DNA from 2 places in the Nocardia sp. NPDC050717 genome. Region 1 is predicted to be linked to the other one. Evidence: riboswitches for the same ligand, from Rfam matches in the RefSeq annotation. Region 1 holds a riboswitch; the other holds the start of a gene.
What was found. Region 1 has a riboswitch for S-adenosylmethionine ahead of AB0H56_RS16525 (hypothetical protein). Riboswitches for the same ligand answer to the same signal wherever they lie in the genome.
Positions count from the first base shown of each region.

Region 2: another riboswitch for S-adenosylmethionine. It lies ahead of AB0H56_RS09275 (bifunctional o-acetylhomoserine/o-acetylserine sulfhydrylase); the one in region 1 lies ahead of AB0H56_RS16525 (hypothetical protein).

Region 1 covers NZ_JBFAHR010000007.1:165,768-173,485, forward strand. Annotated here, with positions in the region: gene AB0H56_RS16510 (aldehyde dehydrogenase family protein) at 1-916, opposite strand, end outside; gene AB0H56_RS16515 (phenazine antibiotic biosynthesis protein) at 940-2,022, opposite strand; gene AB0H56_RS16520 (3-deoxy-7-phosphoheptulonate synthase) at 2,019-3,227, opposite strand; gene AB0H56_RS16525 (hypothetical protein) at 3,260-3,865, opposite strand; SAM riboswitch class I at 3,878-3,968, opposite strand; gene AB0H56_RS16530 (GNAT family N-acetyltransferase) at 4,191-4,688, shown strand; gene AB0H56_RS16535 (class I SAM-dependent methyltransferase) at 4,717-5,328, opposite strand; gene AB0H56_RS16540 (esterase) at 5,428-5,766, opposite strand; gene AB0H56_RS16545 (metallophosphoesterase) at 5,956-7,041, opposite strand; gene AB0H56_RS16550 (hypothetical protein) at 7,079-7,718, opposite strand, start outside.
Region 2 covers NZ_JBFAHR010000003.1:182,453-190,170, reverse strand. Annotated here, with positions in the region: gene AB0H56_RS09295 (helix-turn-helix domain-containing protein) at 1-314, shown strand, start outside; gene AB0H56_RS09290 (oxygenase MpaB family protein) at 363-1,322, opposite strand; gene AB0H56_RS09285 (helix-turn-helix domain-containing protein) at 1,468-2,100, shown strand; gene AB0H56_RS09280 (homoserine O-acetyltransferase) at 2,104-3,252, opposite strand; gene AB0H56_RS09275 (bifunctional o-acetylhomoserine/o-acetylserine sulfhydrylase) at 3,249-4,565, opposite strand; SAM riboswitch class IV at 4,647-4,757, opposite strand; gene AB0H56_RS09270 (hypothetical protein) at 5,001-5,657, shown strand; gene AB0H56_RS09265 (BTAD domain-containing putative transcriptional regulator) at 5,739-7,718, shown strand, end outside.

The DNA of each region.
Region 1 (7,718 bases):
TCCGTAGCACCGCCGCCAGCTCGGTCGCGAAGCCGCGATGATCACCGTCGACCAGTACGGCCGAGGTGTTCACACACGCCGTCCCCGATTGCGCCGCCACCGCATCGGCGACGGCCGCGACCGCCGGGCCCCGGTCCTGGCCCGGTGCCAGGCTGACCAGCGTCTTGGACCGACCCGGCCCGCCCACCTTCACCCGGGGGTTCGCGCCGTATTTCCGGGACACCGCGACGCCGCCGTAGACCAGCGCGCGATCGGCTCGTGTGACGATCTCGTCCGCGCCCGCGTGATCGGTGGGCAGGAACGACACATCCGTGTTGCGGAATCCGGCTTCGTGCAGTGCGCGCACCAGCCGGTCCGCGGTGAACGGCTCGCCCTGCGAGGGCCGCACGGCCACGCGATAGCCGAGCGCCAGCGCTTGCAGCCAGGCGGTGTGCACCGTCGGGGAGTTCCCGGAGACGATGGCCCCGAGCGTCTCGCCGCGTCGGCTCCACACCCCGGTTTCCGCGACATGTCCCGCGTCCCGCCAGGATTCGACCGCGGCGACCGGGCGTGCCGCGTAGGCGCGTTCCGTCGCGGTCGCCGCGACCTCGGCGACCGCACGGCACAGCGCGTCCGCGGTCTCGCGCGAATGCCCCGACACCGCGCTGACATCGTCGCGATAGTCCGCGAATCCGCCCACCGAGTCCGCGAGGAAGATCCGGGCGGCGGCGGCGAGCAGGTCCGCGCGGTCGCGGCGCGGGAGCGGCGCCGAGGCACGCTGCGCCGCGAGAGTCTGGGCGATCAACAACGGCGGGCACACCGGCAACCGCGCCAGCGGGTGCCCCGCCACGTCGAGCACCGGCACGGTGGCCCGCACCGCGCGTTCCCCACGATGGGTGCGCGCCACCAGCACACGCTCGGTGTTCCCTTGCGCCACCAAACTTTCCGAGACCGCGGTCATCAGTAGACCCCTGGGATCACGGTTTCGCCGTCGAAGCTGCCCAGCGGCTGCGGCGCGGACAGCGAGTCGCCGATCCCGCCGGGCGGGGCCGCCACCCGGATCGCGGTGTCGCGTTCGAGATTGTTGGGCACGAACATGCCGTCGCTGAGGTGGGACATGCGGACCTGACCGCGCCGGCCGTAGTCCACCGGACGCAGGGTCTCCGGGTCGACGACGGCGAAGATCGTGTGCGGCGGGTACGCGTCGTACACGGTCCGCGGTGCGGGATCGAGCGGATCGCGGATGCGCGCGGTCGTCAGCACCATCGTGCTGCCGTACACGTTCTGGATGCGGGCGCCGGGGAAGGTCTCCGCGATGATGTCGAAGGTGTCGTCGTCGAGCTGGGCGCCCGCCAGCGCGATGTAGGACACCGTGGCCGCGAGCTTGTCGACCAGTTCCGGGCGCAGGATGATCTCGGCGAGGATCGGCGGCGTGGTCGTGACCGCGGCGATGTCCTGGGTCTGGACGATGTGGCCGATCTGCTCGACCAGATGCGCCACGTACCCGTCCACCGCCGCCCCGTCGGCGATGCTCTTCTTCACCCATCGCGGGTCGATGTCGATGCTGTGCAGCAGCGAGCCGAGCTCGCGGGCCTGCAGCCGGGCGGTGTTGCCGTAGGCGTGCGGCCCGGACGGCATGGCGACCAGCCAGGGTCGCCCAGCGGGGAAACCGGCCGCCCGCAGTTCGTCGACCTTCCAGCGCAGGCAGCGTTCGATCCAGCTCGCGCTGTAGATCAGCCGCTTGGGTGACCCGGTCGTGCCGCCCGTCTCGTAGATCAGCGGCGGCGCGCCCGAGCGGCCGAGACCGCGAGGAATGAGGTCTTCGACCCGGCTGGTGCGCAAGTGCGCGGCGATGTCGGGGAACCGGGCGAGATCCTCGTAGGAGGAGATGTCGGTCCGGGGATCGAAATCCAGGGTCTCGGCGATCCGCAGCCACAGCGCCGAGCCTGTCTCCGGGTTGAAATGCCAGTCCAGAGCGTCGCGCAGGAACTGGTCGGGATCGCGCGCGTCCCATCGGGTCGAGGCGGTGACGGGGCTGGTCATGGCGCGTCCTCTCGTGGCGCGTCGTGGCGCCAGGCATCGATGACGTGGGCGGTTTGTTCGGCGTTGAGGCGCGGATCGAGCAATGTGGTGTAGTGACGGCCCGGCTCGGGATCGCGGCCACGCTCACCGCATTCGTAGATGTCCTCGTGGGTGGCCTCGAGGTGCAGGCCGCCCGGGTGCTGGTCCTGGGAGCCGAGCACCGCGAGGAACCCGCGCAGCTCGTCGACGATGCGCTCCACCGGCCGGGTCTTGAGGCCGCGCGCGGTCGTCACCGTGTTGCCGTGCATCGGATCGCACACCCAGTTCACGGGATGCCGTTGCGCACGAAGGTGTTCCACGATCGGAGCGAGCCTGCCGATCGACGCCGCACCCATCCGGATGATGAACGTCAGGCGCCCCGGGACACGGGCGGGATCGATCCGCTCGGCCAAGGCGGCGACGTCGCGCGGTGTCGCAGTGGGGCCGATCTTGACGCTGACCGGGTTGGTCAGCGTGGCGGCGATCGCGATGTGCGCGCCGTCGAGGTGGCGTGTCCGTTCACCGATCCACGGCCAGTGCGTGCTCGCCAGATGATTGCCGGCTGGCGTCGGACGCAGGTGTGCCAGTTCGTAGTCGATGAGCAGCAGTTCGTGACTCGACCAGATGGTGCGGTCGGGATGGCGGCGGTTGTGCTCGTCGATGACGGCCATGGCCATCGCGGAGGCCTGGTGACAGTGCAGGATTCGGGCTGGATCGGGGATGCGTGCCGCCGGGGTCGGCGCGGGACCGTTCACCATCGGCCCGCGGAAGGCGGGCAGCGACCGGCCCTCGACCTGGTCATAGGGATTCGACCGGGGTTTGGTGTACTGCCCGGCTATCCGGCCCACCGCCACGGCGGCGAGTCCGGCTCGATGCGCCAGGCGGATGCGGGAGTCGTCGAGGAATTCGAGTTTGCGGGCGATCAGCTCGGGCGTCGATTTCGCTGGGTCCTCGACACAATCGCCCAGTTGCAGCACCACGGCGCGTCCGGCATTCACCGCCGCGAGTTGATTGTCGAGAATCGCGTTCGACGCCTGCTCGACGAGCGGTGTTTCGGCGGTTTCCCGAAAGGCCTTTCGTGCAGATTCCGGGTCCGGCCAGAACGGTTGCTGGTCGGTCCGCAGTGCACGGAAACTGTCGATATGGTCGGGAATGACCGGCGTCGCCGCCGGGAGAATATTCGTCATCTGAGGTGGTCCCGTTTTTGTCGTCGCGGGTTTTATCGGCTGGCGTTCCAGATGCAGCCCCGCGCACCGCCGGGCTGTTCCGACAGCGTGCATTCAGCGCGCAGTCCTTTGGCATTGATCAGCGATGTCGTCGCCGGGACGCAGTATTCGCAGGGCGCTTCGAGCGTGATCGTCACCCCGCGTGCGCGGGCCTGTTCCCGGTAGTCCCAGATCGCGCAGTGCGCGATCTCCAGCGTGGCGTCCGCGGCGGAGGCGCTGAGCCAGCGCATCTTCGAACCATACAGTGCCGCTTGACTTTCCAGTCGACGCAGTGGCGTCACGGCATCGTTGCGGCCCTCGTCGTCGATCGCGCCGTAGATCGTTCCGTTCGTCTCGGCCCAGGCGCCGAGTTTCTCGTGCCCGAAATTGCGGACCACGAATCTCTCCATCGCCGCCTGGGCCCGGAAGAACGCGCTCTTCCATTCACTCTCGGCGGCCGGACCCGATTGCGGGATGGCTCCGTAGATCTCGTGTTTCACCTCGATCAAACGGTCGAGATGCTTCCCGCCTTGCGAGTCGACCACGAATTTCGTCAGTCCCGCTTCCGCTTCGAACAGTCGCCGACGCCACAGCTGTGCGCCCGCCCCGAATGTAGACACAGATTGCCCTCCAGTTCATCGTCACTGGCATTAGCACCTGCGACCCGTGGTCGTGGTTGCTGCGGCGTCGTCGAGCCAGTCTCTCAGCCGCTCTCGATGAAAAAGTGATCCGGCGACGACTCTAACGCGCACCGAGCACGGGCCACGAAGTCGGCGCTGCCGATCAGGGCGTTTCCGCAGGCCCTGCGGTTCCAATCCGGACGAGCGGAAAGTTCGCATCACTAAATTTCGTTGCGAGGCAAATGATTCCGTCGGCGCCGGAGCGTGGGCCACACTGGGGTCGATGGCGTACGCCACCCGGACGGCTCGGACAGATGGGGACAGCATGGCCGAGGAAAGCTTGCGGCACTGGGAGATTCGCGAGGTCGACTACGACGACCCCGACGCCGTCACGCTTCGTGACGATCTCCAGCGGTTCTATGTCGAGCGCTACGGCGGCCCCGACGACGCGCCGGTGAACCCGGACGACTTCCGGCCACCGCACGGCGCCTGCTTCGTCGGCTACCTCGCGGGCGAACCGGTCGCCGCGGGCTACTGGCACTCCCTCGCCGTGGACCGGCTCGGCACCAGCGAGCTCGTCGAACTCAAGCGAGTGCACGTGATCGCGGCGCAGCGGCGGCGCGGCTTCGCCCAGCGCCTCATCGCCGAGCTCGAACGCACCGCACTCGCCGCCGGGCACAAGGCCGCGGTCCTGTCCACCGGGCTGCGCCAGCCCGAGGCCATCGCCCTGTACAAACGCCTCGGCTACGAGGCCATCGAGGGCTTCGGCCACTACGCCGACGACAGCAATGTGACCTTCCTGGGCAGGCGGCTCAGCCCGTGATGTCCCTGCCGAGCGGGCCGGTGACGGCTCAGCGGGCGACGCCCAGCGACAGGGCACCGAACGCCTTGGGGGCACCGGCCAGGTAGAACCGGTCGAGTTCGGCGGTCTCGAAGCCCGCGCCGGTGATCAGCGCCGGGATGTCGCGGTCGAGGTGGCAGCCGCCCGCGATGCGTTGCTGGATCGGGTTCAGCCGGTGCTGCCAGGTCCGCACCGACGCGTCGGGGGCCAGTCCGTGTTCCACGAAATGCAGTGTGCCGCCCGGTTTCAGCACCCGGCGGATCTCGGCCAGCGCGGCCGCGACGTCGGGGATGGTGCACAGGGTGAACGTCGAGAGCGCGGTGTCGAAGGTGGCGTCCCCGAACGGCAGTGACTGGCCGTCCAGGCCCGCGCGTTCGATCGGAACCGAGCTCGCCGCGACGCGTTTCGCGCCGATCTTCCAGGCGACGTCGGCGGGTTCGACACCGCTGACGCGGTCGACCGCGGCCGGATAGAACCCGACGTTGTTTCCCGACCCGAATCCCACCTCGACGACGGCGCCGTGCAGCCCGGCGCAGGCGCGCCTGCGCAGCGTGTCGTTCGCGGCGACACCGCACACCTTGTCGGTGAGATGGGGCAGGATCCGGTCGGTGTAGAAGCCCATCCCTCGATCATGCTCCTGGGGTCGCGCGTATGCGGCGGGAATACGACGGTGGGCACCGATCCGTTCGGAATCGGTGCCCACCGGGACAGCGTGGCTGGATCAGGCGTTGATCGTCACCGCGTCGTCGGCGATCGAGTAGCTGATCGACCCGTTCTCGAAGTGGCTGATCTTGCCGCCCTCGATGTCCTGCTCGTCGGAGGTCGGGTAGCCCAGACGGCCGCCGGCGCCGCCCTCGGCCTCCCAGGCCTGACGGATCGCGCCGTACACGGTCTTGGCACCGGTCGGGAGCTTGAAGTAGATGACGCCGCCGGTGAACTCCTGGTACTTGCCGCCGTTCGGGGCGTCCAGCTCATCGGAGGTCGGCTGGCCCAGCGGGCTCGACGCGCCACCGGCTTCGTTGTAGTGGTCGCCGATAGCTCCGTTGACTTCGAATGCCATTTCCAGCAATTCCTTTCACACAGATAACGATGGGCAAAGCAGCGGCGAAGTTACCGCAGGTTTGCTCGGCCCGGGCGGCGACGCGCGGGCCGACATGACATCGCCAAGTTCCGTACATCCGTGCGTGGACAGCGATTCAGGTGGGCGGCACCGGCGTGACAGCACGCGGACACCCGGCGGCGGAGGCGGTCAGGCCAGGCGGCGGTCGAAGACCTGAGTGCCCGCGCTGGTGGCGGGGTCGACGGTGACCGCGCGCAGGCGCACGCTCTCGGGGGTCAGGTCCATGACCATGAAGCCCAGTTCGTGCTGGGTTTCGTAGAGTGCGGGGTGGGCGCCCGCGCGCGGCTCGGCCCCTGCGGTCTTGCCCGCCGCGCCGGAGACGATCTGGCGGGTGCCCTTCGACGACGCGGTCGGTTCGAGCACCTGCAGCGTGTGATCGTGGCCGGACAGCAGCAACGACACCTTGCCCAGCACGTGCTCTTCGAAGAAGCGTTTGGCGTGGACGCCGTTGAGCGGTTCGACGGGCAGACCCTCGTAGTTGCCCGCGTCGCCGTGCGGGCCGTTGCTCAGGTAGGGGTGGTGGGTGCAGGCGATCTTCCACGGCGCCGTGGATGCGGCCAGCGCGGTGTCGAGCCAGGCGCGCTGTTCGTTCATGTAGGGGCCGTCGACAGCCCAGTACGGGTCGAGCAGCGGCGGAATGTAGGCCGCCAGCGGGTTGAGGTCGAGGACGAAGAACTCGACCACCGGATTCTGCTCGGGCACCCGCACCGAGTAGTAGCGGCTCGGCATCCACCAGCGGGCCGAGCGGGCGTGGTACTCGACCTCGTGGTTGCCGCGCGCGAGCCATCCGCCGTCACCGGGGAACACCCCGGAGGTGTCGTGGTTGCCGAGCACCATCGCCCACGGAAAGTCCAGTCCCGCATTGGGATCCTCGAACTTGGCCGCGAACTGGGCGTCGTCGGGACCGTTGGGCCCCGACTCGTAGATGTTGTCGCCGAGGCCGACCGCCAGCGCGAACGGTTCACGCGAGTGGAAGGCGCGCGCGGCGTCGGCGACAGCCCACTGGGTGCGGGTGCCGGTGCCCGCGTCGCCGGTGATCAGGATGCGCGCCGAGCGCCCGGTGCGGGGTGGCGTGAACTTCTCGACCTCGGCGGGCACCGCGTGCGCGGGGGTGAGGCCGACGAGGGTCAGGCCGGCGACGACACCGGCCGCACCGGCCAGGACGTCTCTGCGCCCGATGCCGGTGGGGCGCGGATCCGGAGTGGAATGCGACACGTGGATGCTCACCTTCTGGTCAGGGGTCGGGGGAAACCTACACCGCGCACATCGATTGGATGACGCCACGCACGATCGGGGCCCCGTAATCGGTCGGGGCGAATGCCAGTTTCTGCGCGATCGTCAGCGGGGTGAGCACCGTGTCGGCCACGCCCGCGAACCCGGCGATCGAGGTGCCCGCGGAGAACAGCAGACTGGTGATGTCGAGGGTCAGGGTGGCCAGGTCGAACGCGTTCTCCACTTCGACCTGCGCCAACGGCACGGTGTCGAGCGCGCGCCCCTCGGCCAGGTCGGCGCCGAGGTTGGCCAGGAAGGTCACCGGGCCCATGTCGAGAGCCTCGACCAGCGGGCCGAGTTCGTCGGAGCGCCGCGGCAACAGCACCTTGGCGACCCGGTTGGCGGCCAGGAACTCCTGCAGGTCGTCGGCGGCCCGGTGCATGGCGGCCTTGTCGAGCGGCACGGCGCCGCTGTCAAGATACGCGCGCGAACGTTCGATGACGGCGGACAGCGTCAGGTCCGCGATCGGGGTGCAGGTGCCGTCGGCGTTCATGACCATCGCGGCCAGGTCGCGGATCGGCTGCGGCACGTGGACGGGTTCGGCGGTGTCGGGCCCCAGCTCCAGTGGCGGATAGGCATTCGGCGCGACGCAGCCCGCCTCGATCGAGTTCTGCACGGCG
Region 2 (7,718 bases), on a different contig from region 1:
GCGAGGTCCTCGACCACATCGCGGGCAAGTGGACGGTCCTGATCGTCGACGCGCTCGCCGACGGCACCCTGCGCTACACCGACCTGCGCCGCCGCATCGAAGGCATCTCGCAGAAGATGCTCACGCAGACGTTGCGGCAACTCGAGACCGACGGATTCGTGGCGCGCACGGTGTATCCCACCGTGCCGCCGCGCGTCGAGTACACCCTCACCGAACTCGGGCACAGTCTGCGCGAACCGATCGCCGCGCTGCGGGAGTGGATCGAGACGAACATCAACCACATCGAGGCGGCGCGGCGCGCGACGGCACGGTGACCGCCGGGCCGCAGCGTCGTCGATCCGGCCCGGCAGGCACCTTGTCGTTCAGGCGGTTTCGGAGACGGGCGTGCCCTTGGCCCACAGGCTGCGACCACCCTGACTGCCGTACAGCGCTCGCGCGCGCTCGGGGGTGATGGTGATCGGGCTCGCCGGCGGCGGCGCGGCGACGTGGGCGGCGAAGATCGAGGCGGTGAGCGGGGCCACCAGCGGAGCGGCCTTGATCATCGCCCAGTTCTCCCGGCGCGAGGCGATCCACACGACCGTCCGCACCGGAATGCGCACGAGCAGATCGAGGACCCGGGGGAACGGCAGGCGCCCGAGCTTGCGCATCCAGATCGGCAGGGTCGGAATGCTGGCCAGAGACAGCAACCGGCTGCCGAGCGCGAATCGCCAGCCCTTGCTCATCGGCACCCACATCAGATAGCGCATCGCCCGCACGGCCCGTTCGGTGACGCACAGGCGCGGCCGCACCTGCTCGAAGTAGGCGCGCACCCCCTCGCGGGTGCGTGGCACGTCGGCCGCCTTGCAGGTCTGCAGTTCGGCGGCGATCGCGCACTCGGCCCAGAACTGCCGCTCCTCCTCTTCGGTCAAGCCTGGCCCGTACATCTCGTAGGCGATGAGCACCGAATGCCAGCCGGTGAGGTGGATCCACAGCTGGGTCTCGGGGCTGTTGGCGGCGTAGCGCTTGCCGGTGACGGGTTCGATGCCGGTCATCGGCGCGTGTACCCGCATCAGGTGCTCGGCGGCCTGGATGGCCGTGCGCCCGTCGCCGATCGCGACCAGCACGAAGTAGGCCAGCGTGTGGTCGAGGCGCGAGGCCGGATTGTCGTAGATGCCCTGGGAGTCGGCGACGGCGGCGGTCAGGAACGGGTCGAAGTGTTCGAGGGTGACCGCGCGCTGGAAGCCGATCAGCGCGGTGGGCGAGGCCCACACCTTCCAGGTGACCGAGTCGGGTCCGAAGAAGCCGTAGTCGTCGCGGCGCAGGGTGGACGGGTCGAAGGCCATTGCACGTGCTCCTTTGCAGTGCCGAGGGCGAACCTCGCAGGTGAATACAACGCCACCGTAGCAATTGCGCGCAGCGAATACAACGGCTGCGTAGGATTGGTGCCCGCGGTCCGGGTATCGTCTGGTGGACGAAGGAGGTGTCCGCGTGACCGCGACGCGAGAGCAACGACCGCGGCGCCGCTATGCCCCGCGCCTGCCGCCCGAGCAGCGCCGCGCGCAACTGCTCGACGCCGCGTTCACCGTCCTGGGCCGAATGGAGCTGCACGAGCTGAGCATGGAAGCCGTCGCGCAGGAAGCCGGCGTGGGAAAACCGGTGCTGTACACCGTGTTCAAGACCCGCGCCGAACTCGTCGAAGCCCTGCTCGAACGCGAACGGGAGCGGGGCCTGGAGCAGATCGCCGAGACCCTGCCGGAGAACCTGCTCGACACCGATCCGGTGGCCGCGGCCTCGGCGACCGTGGAGGCGTTCGTCGGTGTGGCACTGGCGAATCCGACGCGCTGGCGGCTGATCCTGGCGACCCCGGCCAGCGCGCCAGACGAATACCGGGCCGCCCTGCGCGCGGGCCGCGCCGAGATCCTGGCCCGTGCGGAATCCCTTGTCCGCGTGGGCATCGCGATGTCACCGCGCTGGTCGGCGATGGACGCGGGACTGCTCGCGAACTCGACCCTCACCGTCGCCGAGATGCTCGGCAGGCTCGCGGTGAGCGAGCCGCAGGAGTACCCGAAGGAACGGCTCCAGGACTACGTGCGCTCGATCGTCACCCTGCTGACGCGCTGACGGTCAGCGGTTCTCGCGCGCGAGCCGCATGGTCTCGGTGAGCAGCTTGGCCACCGCGGCCGCCTCGGTGAGGAAGCCGTCGTGGCCGTCGCGCGAATGCACGATCTCGAGACCTGCGCAGCCGGGCAACCCCTCGGCCAGCTCGGCCTGGGTGTGCAGCGGGTACAGCCGATCGGAGTCGACGCCACCGACCACACACGGGACGGGGGTCGAGGCCAGCGCGGCGGCGACACCGCCGCGCCCGCGGCCGACGTCGTGCCGGTTCATGGCCTCGCTGAGCAGCACATAGGTGGCCGGATCGAAGCGCTGGCACAGCTTCTCGGCCTGGTGCTCGAGATAGCTCTGCACCGCGTAGCGGCCGCCGGTCCACGGATCCTCGTCGCCCTGGGCCTGATTGGTGAAGCGGTGGTCGAGCTCGCCCTCGGTGCGGTAGGTCAGGTGCGCGATCCGGCGGGCCAGGCCCATGCCGGTCATCGGCGCGCGACCGGTGCCGTGATAGTCGCCGCCGAGCCAGTCGGGGTCGGCGGTGATGATCGCCATCTGGGTGGTCTGGGTGCCGATCTGATCGGCGGTGGCCCTGGCGCCGACGGCCAGCACCAGCGCGGCCGCGACCCGCTCGGGCTGCCCGATCATCCACTCCAGCACCCGCATGCCGCCCATCGACCCGCCGACCACCGCGGCCAGCCGCTCGATCCCGAGCAGATCGAGCAGCTGCGCCTCGGCGACGACCTGGTCGCGGATGGTGAGGTCGGGAAAGCGGGAACCCCACGGCGCGCCGTCGGGCGCGAGCGAGGACGGTCCGGTGCTGCCGCGACAGCCGCCGAGCACGTTCGTCGCGATCACACACCACTCGTCGGTGTCGACCGGGGCGCCGGGACCGACCATCCCCTCCCACCAGCCGGGGGCGGTGTTGTCGGCGCTCGCGATGACCTGCGAGTCACCGGTGAGCGCGTGCTCGACCAGCACCACGTTGTCGAGCGTGGGCGAGGGCTCGCCCCAGCGTTGCACCGCCAGCCGCACATCGGGGACCACGGCGCCGTTCTCCAGCGCCACATCCCCGATGGCGACCACGCCGAGTCGCCCGTCCGGCGGCGGCAGCAGGGCCACCCCGGTCGCGGGACGGGCGATCGGCGATTCGGTGCTCACAGTCACGTGTTCGCCGCCGCGAATCCGGCCCGCAGATCGGCCAGGATGTCGTCGATTCCCTCGATGCCCACGGCGAGCCGGACCAGCCCCGGGGTGACGCCGGAGGCCAGCTGCTCCTCGGGCGTCAACTGCGAGTGCGTGGTCGACGCCGGGTGAATCACGAGAGAACGCACATCACCGATGTTAGCGACATGGCTGTGGAGGCTGAGAGCGTCCACGAACTTCTTGCCCGCGTCGACGCCGCCCGCCAGTTCGAACGAGACGATCGCGCCAGCGCCCTTGGGGGCGAGCTGCTTGGCCCGCGCGTGCCAGGGCGAGGTCTCGAGGCCCGCGTAGTACACGGCGTCGACACCCGGCTGCTCGGCGACGAACTTCGCGACCGCCTCGGCGTTGGCCACGTGCCGCTCGATCCGCAGGCTCAGCGTCTCGATGCCCTGGGCGATGAGGAACGCGTTGAACGGCGACACCGCCGCGCCCAGGTCGCGCAGCAGCTGCACGCGGGCCTTCAGCGCGAAGGCGGGCGCGCCCAGGTCGGCGAAGACCGCGCCGTGGTAGCTGGGGTCGGGCTCGGTGAAGCCGGGGAAGCGCGCGTTGCCCTCGGCGTCGCGCACGGTCCAGTCGAAGGTGCCGCCGTCGACGATCGCGCCCGCCACCGCCGCGCCGTGGCCGCCGAGGTACTTCGTCGCCGAGTGCACGACGATGTCGGCGCCGTGGGCCAGCGGCTGGATCAGGTACGGGGTCGCGACGGTGTTGTCCACGAGCAGCGGCAGGCCTGCGGCGTGGGCCACCTCGGCGATGCCGGGGATGTCGAACACGGCGCTGCTCGGGTTGGCGATGGTCTCGCCGAAGAAGGCCTTGGTGTTGGGCCGGACGGCGGCGCGCCACTGCTCGAGGTCGTCGGGGTCCTCGACGAAGGACACCTCGATGCCGAGCTTGGGCAGCGAGTAGTGGAACAGGTTGTAGGTGCCGCCGTAGAGGTGCGGGCTGGACACGATGTGGTCACCGGCGCCGGCGAGGTTCAGGATCGCGTAGGTCTCGGCGGCCTGGCCGGAGGCCAGCAGCAGCGCCGCGACGCCGCCCTCGAGCGCGGCGATGCGCTGCTCGACCGCGTCCTGGGTGGGGTTCATGATCCGGGTGTAGATGTTGCCCGGCTCGGCCAGACCGAACAGCGCGGCGGCGTGATCGGTGTCGCGGAAGGTGTAGGAGGTGGTCTGGTAGATCGGCAGCGCCCGCGCGTTGGTGCTCGCGTCGGGGGCCTGGCCCGCGTGGATCTGCTTGGTCTCGAACGACCAGTTCTCGGGCAGGGCGGAATCGGACATGGCTACATGCTCCAGGGGTTGTGCGTCGGTGGGTTCAGCTGGGGCGGATCGACGGACAACAACACATGGGGGCCTCCTGCGAATGCGCGCTTGCTCCCGACCTTCGAGAGCCCGGTCATCACCCGGAGCACCCCACCGCAGCTGGAGGGTTGCCGACCAGCGAGCCGGGGCTTGACGCTGGTACTCATGACCTTGCCGTCATGGTAACCGGACAGCCCGCCCACACGGAAACTTCCCGCCGAAACGTCGCCTGGATCACTTTTCCGCCGGTGCGCCGGGCCCGGTGTGTCGGGCCCGGCGCGTGCGCGAGCCGTCACCGCGGATCGCTCGGTCGTCGCGGGCTCGCGACCGCTCGATGCCGGACCGAGTCGCCGGCCGATCCGGTCGCAAATCGTTCGCAAGTGGGCGCCAATCGGCCGCGCGCAGGCTCGGCGCATGACGATCGAATACGCCTCCGAAACCCGCCAGGCCCCGGATGCTCCCGTGCCGCACCGCCCGGACCGCGCACGCGCGGTGACCCTCGCCGTCGGCGCCCTGCTGTGGGCCGTGGGCAACCTGCTGCACCCGCTCGAACACTCCGAGGACGCCGTGCACGCCCCCACCTGGACGGCCGCGCATCTCACCTTCGCGGTGGGTGCCGTGCTGATGGCCGTCGGCCTGCCCGCACTGGTCCGCGTCATCCGCAGGGCGGACGGCGGCTGGGCGAGCCGGATGCTCACCCTCGCGCACGGGCTGCTGTTCGCCGGGCTGGCCGTGGTGATCCCGATCGGCGCCTATCACGAGACGTTCGTGAGCACCGGGGTCGACCATCACACCGCGAGCGAGATCGCCGACGCGTCGGCCGCCGTGCTGGCGCCGCTGTCGCTGGCGCTGCTGCTCGGTTTCGTGCTGCTCGCGGTGTACGCGCTGATCCGGCCCGCCGCGGTCTTCGGCCGGTGGTCGGGGGCGCTGATCATCGCGGGCACGCTGTCGATGACGATCGCGGCGATGATGCCCGGCCTGCTGCCCGGCGCAGAGGGCTGGTGGATCATTCCCGGCACGGTCGCCCAGGGTCTCGCGATCGGCGTCGCGGGGGTGCGTATCGCCCGGTAAATTGACCGTATCGAACAGGAAGGACCGTACGGCGGCGCGACCGCCGTACGCATCGATGTACTCGGCCCGCTGCGGGTCGAGGTGGGCGAGCGGCCCGCCGATCTGGGTGGGCCGCGTCAGCGCGCGCTGCTGGCCAGGCTGGTGCTGGCCGGCGGCGAGGTGGTGTCCACCGATCGGCTGATCGAGGACCTGTGGGCGGGCGATCCGCCGCCCAAGGCACTTGGCGCGCTCCAGGCACACATCTCCTACCTGCGCCGCGCGATCGAACCGGCGCGTCCGCCGCGCGCGCCCGCCACCGTGCTGGTCTCCGAGGCGCCCGGCTACGCCCTGCGCCTCGATCCCGCCGCCGTCGATGTCTGGCGATTCGAGCGGCTGCTCACCGCGGGCGATCCGGACGACCCCGCGCACCGCTACCAACGGCTCGGGACGGCGCTGGCCTGCTGGCACGGCGAGCCGTACGCGCCCTTCGCCACCGCGCACTGGGTGCTCGCGGAAGCCGCCCGCCTGCACGAACTGCGCCGCGTCGCCGTCGAAGGGCGCGCCGAAGCGGCGCTGGCCCTCGACCGCCCCGACGAGGCCTTCGCGCTCCTGCACCGCCACGTCACCGACCACCCCGACCGGGAGAACGCCGCCCGCCTCCTGGCCCTTACCCAGTACCGCCTCGGCCGCCAGCTCGACGCCCTCGCCACCCTCCGCGCCCTGCGCACCTACCTCGACACCGAATTCGGCGTCCACCCGAGCCCGGCCGTGAACGCCCTCGAAACGGCCATCCTCACCCACGCCCCGGAACTCGACCAGCGAGCGGGATCGCACCTCGCTGACCCTGCTCCCGGTCGCTTCGCGGGCGGCAGTGGGTCCGTCCGAGCTCTCCCCCGGGCCGGCGGCGGGCCTATATCGGATGACCGGATGGACGCCGGTGTGCCGGGCGGTGATCGGCCGATGGACGGCGATGGGCGCTTCGCTGGTCCGCGTGTGGGCGGCACAGGGTCCGCCCAAACTCTCCCCGGGGAGGGCGGCGGGTCCGCATCGTATGACTCGGCGGAGGCCGCCGGGCCGGGCGCCGATCGGCTGGCGGGCGGCACCGGGCACGGCGCTGATCGGCGTACGAGCGGCGCCGGGTCCGTACGAGCTCTCTCCGGGGCCGGCGGCGGGTCTACATCGGATGACCGGATGGATGCCGGTGTGCCGGGTGGCGATCGGCCGATGGACGGCGATGGGCGCTTCGCTGGTCGGCGTGTGGGCGGTAACGGGCGTTTTCCTGGTGGTGCGGAAGCCGAACCCCCAGTGCGGGTTCCGGGGTCGGCCGAGGTCACTCCGGTATCGGAAGGTTCCGACTCCGGCACCGAGGTCGATCTCGGCGGCGGGCAGGGGTGGCCGGGCGCACGGATCGGGTCGGCTGGTCCGGCGGTCGGCATCTCGTTGGAACGTACGTGGACATCCGAGCCCGCGGTGGTCGGCTATGCCGCCGAGCGCACGGCACTGCTCGCCGAGTCCGCCGCGGTGATCTCGCACGGTCGCGCTCGGGTCGTATGGCTGGAAGGCGAAGCGGGCGCGGGCAAATCGACGCAGGTCGAGGTGCTGGCCGCGACGTTGGCGGCCGACGGATGGTCGGTGGCGAGCGCATCGTGCCCCGAGGTCGACGGCGCCCCCGCCGCGTGGGCCTGGGTGCATCTGCTCGACGGACTCGATCCGACCTGGGTATCGGCGGTGGGGGAGGATCAGGCCCCTGCGACGGCGGAAGGTGTCGGGGCACAGGCGGGGCCGTTCGCCATCGCGCGGGCGGTGGCGGAGGTGTGTGGTCGGTGTTCGGCCGGTGGGCCGTTGCTGGTCGTGCTCGAGGACGTCCACCGGGCCGACAGCGCCACCCTGCAGATTCTGCGGCAGGTGGTGGCATGGCTGACGCGGCGGCCGTTGCTGGTGCTGGTCACCATGCGGGGCTCGGAGGCCGACGCGGGCGTGCGGGCAACCGCCGCGGCCTTGGCGGGGTCGACCGGTCTGCGGCTGGAGCTGGGCGGGCTCGACGGCGCGGCCGTGCGCGCGGTCGCGGAGCGCGCCGGGCTG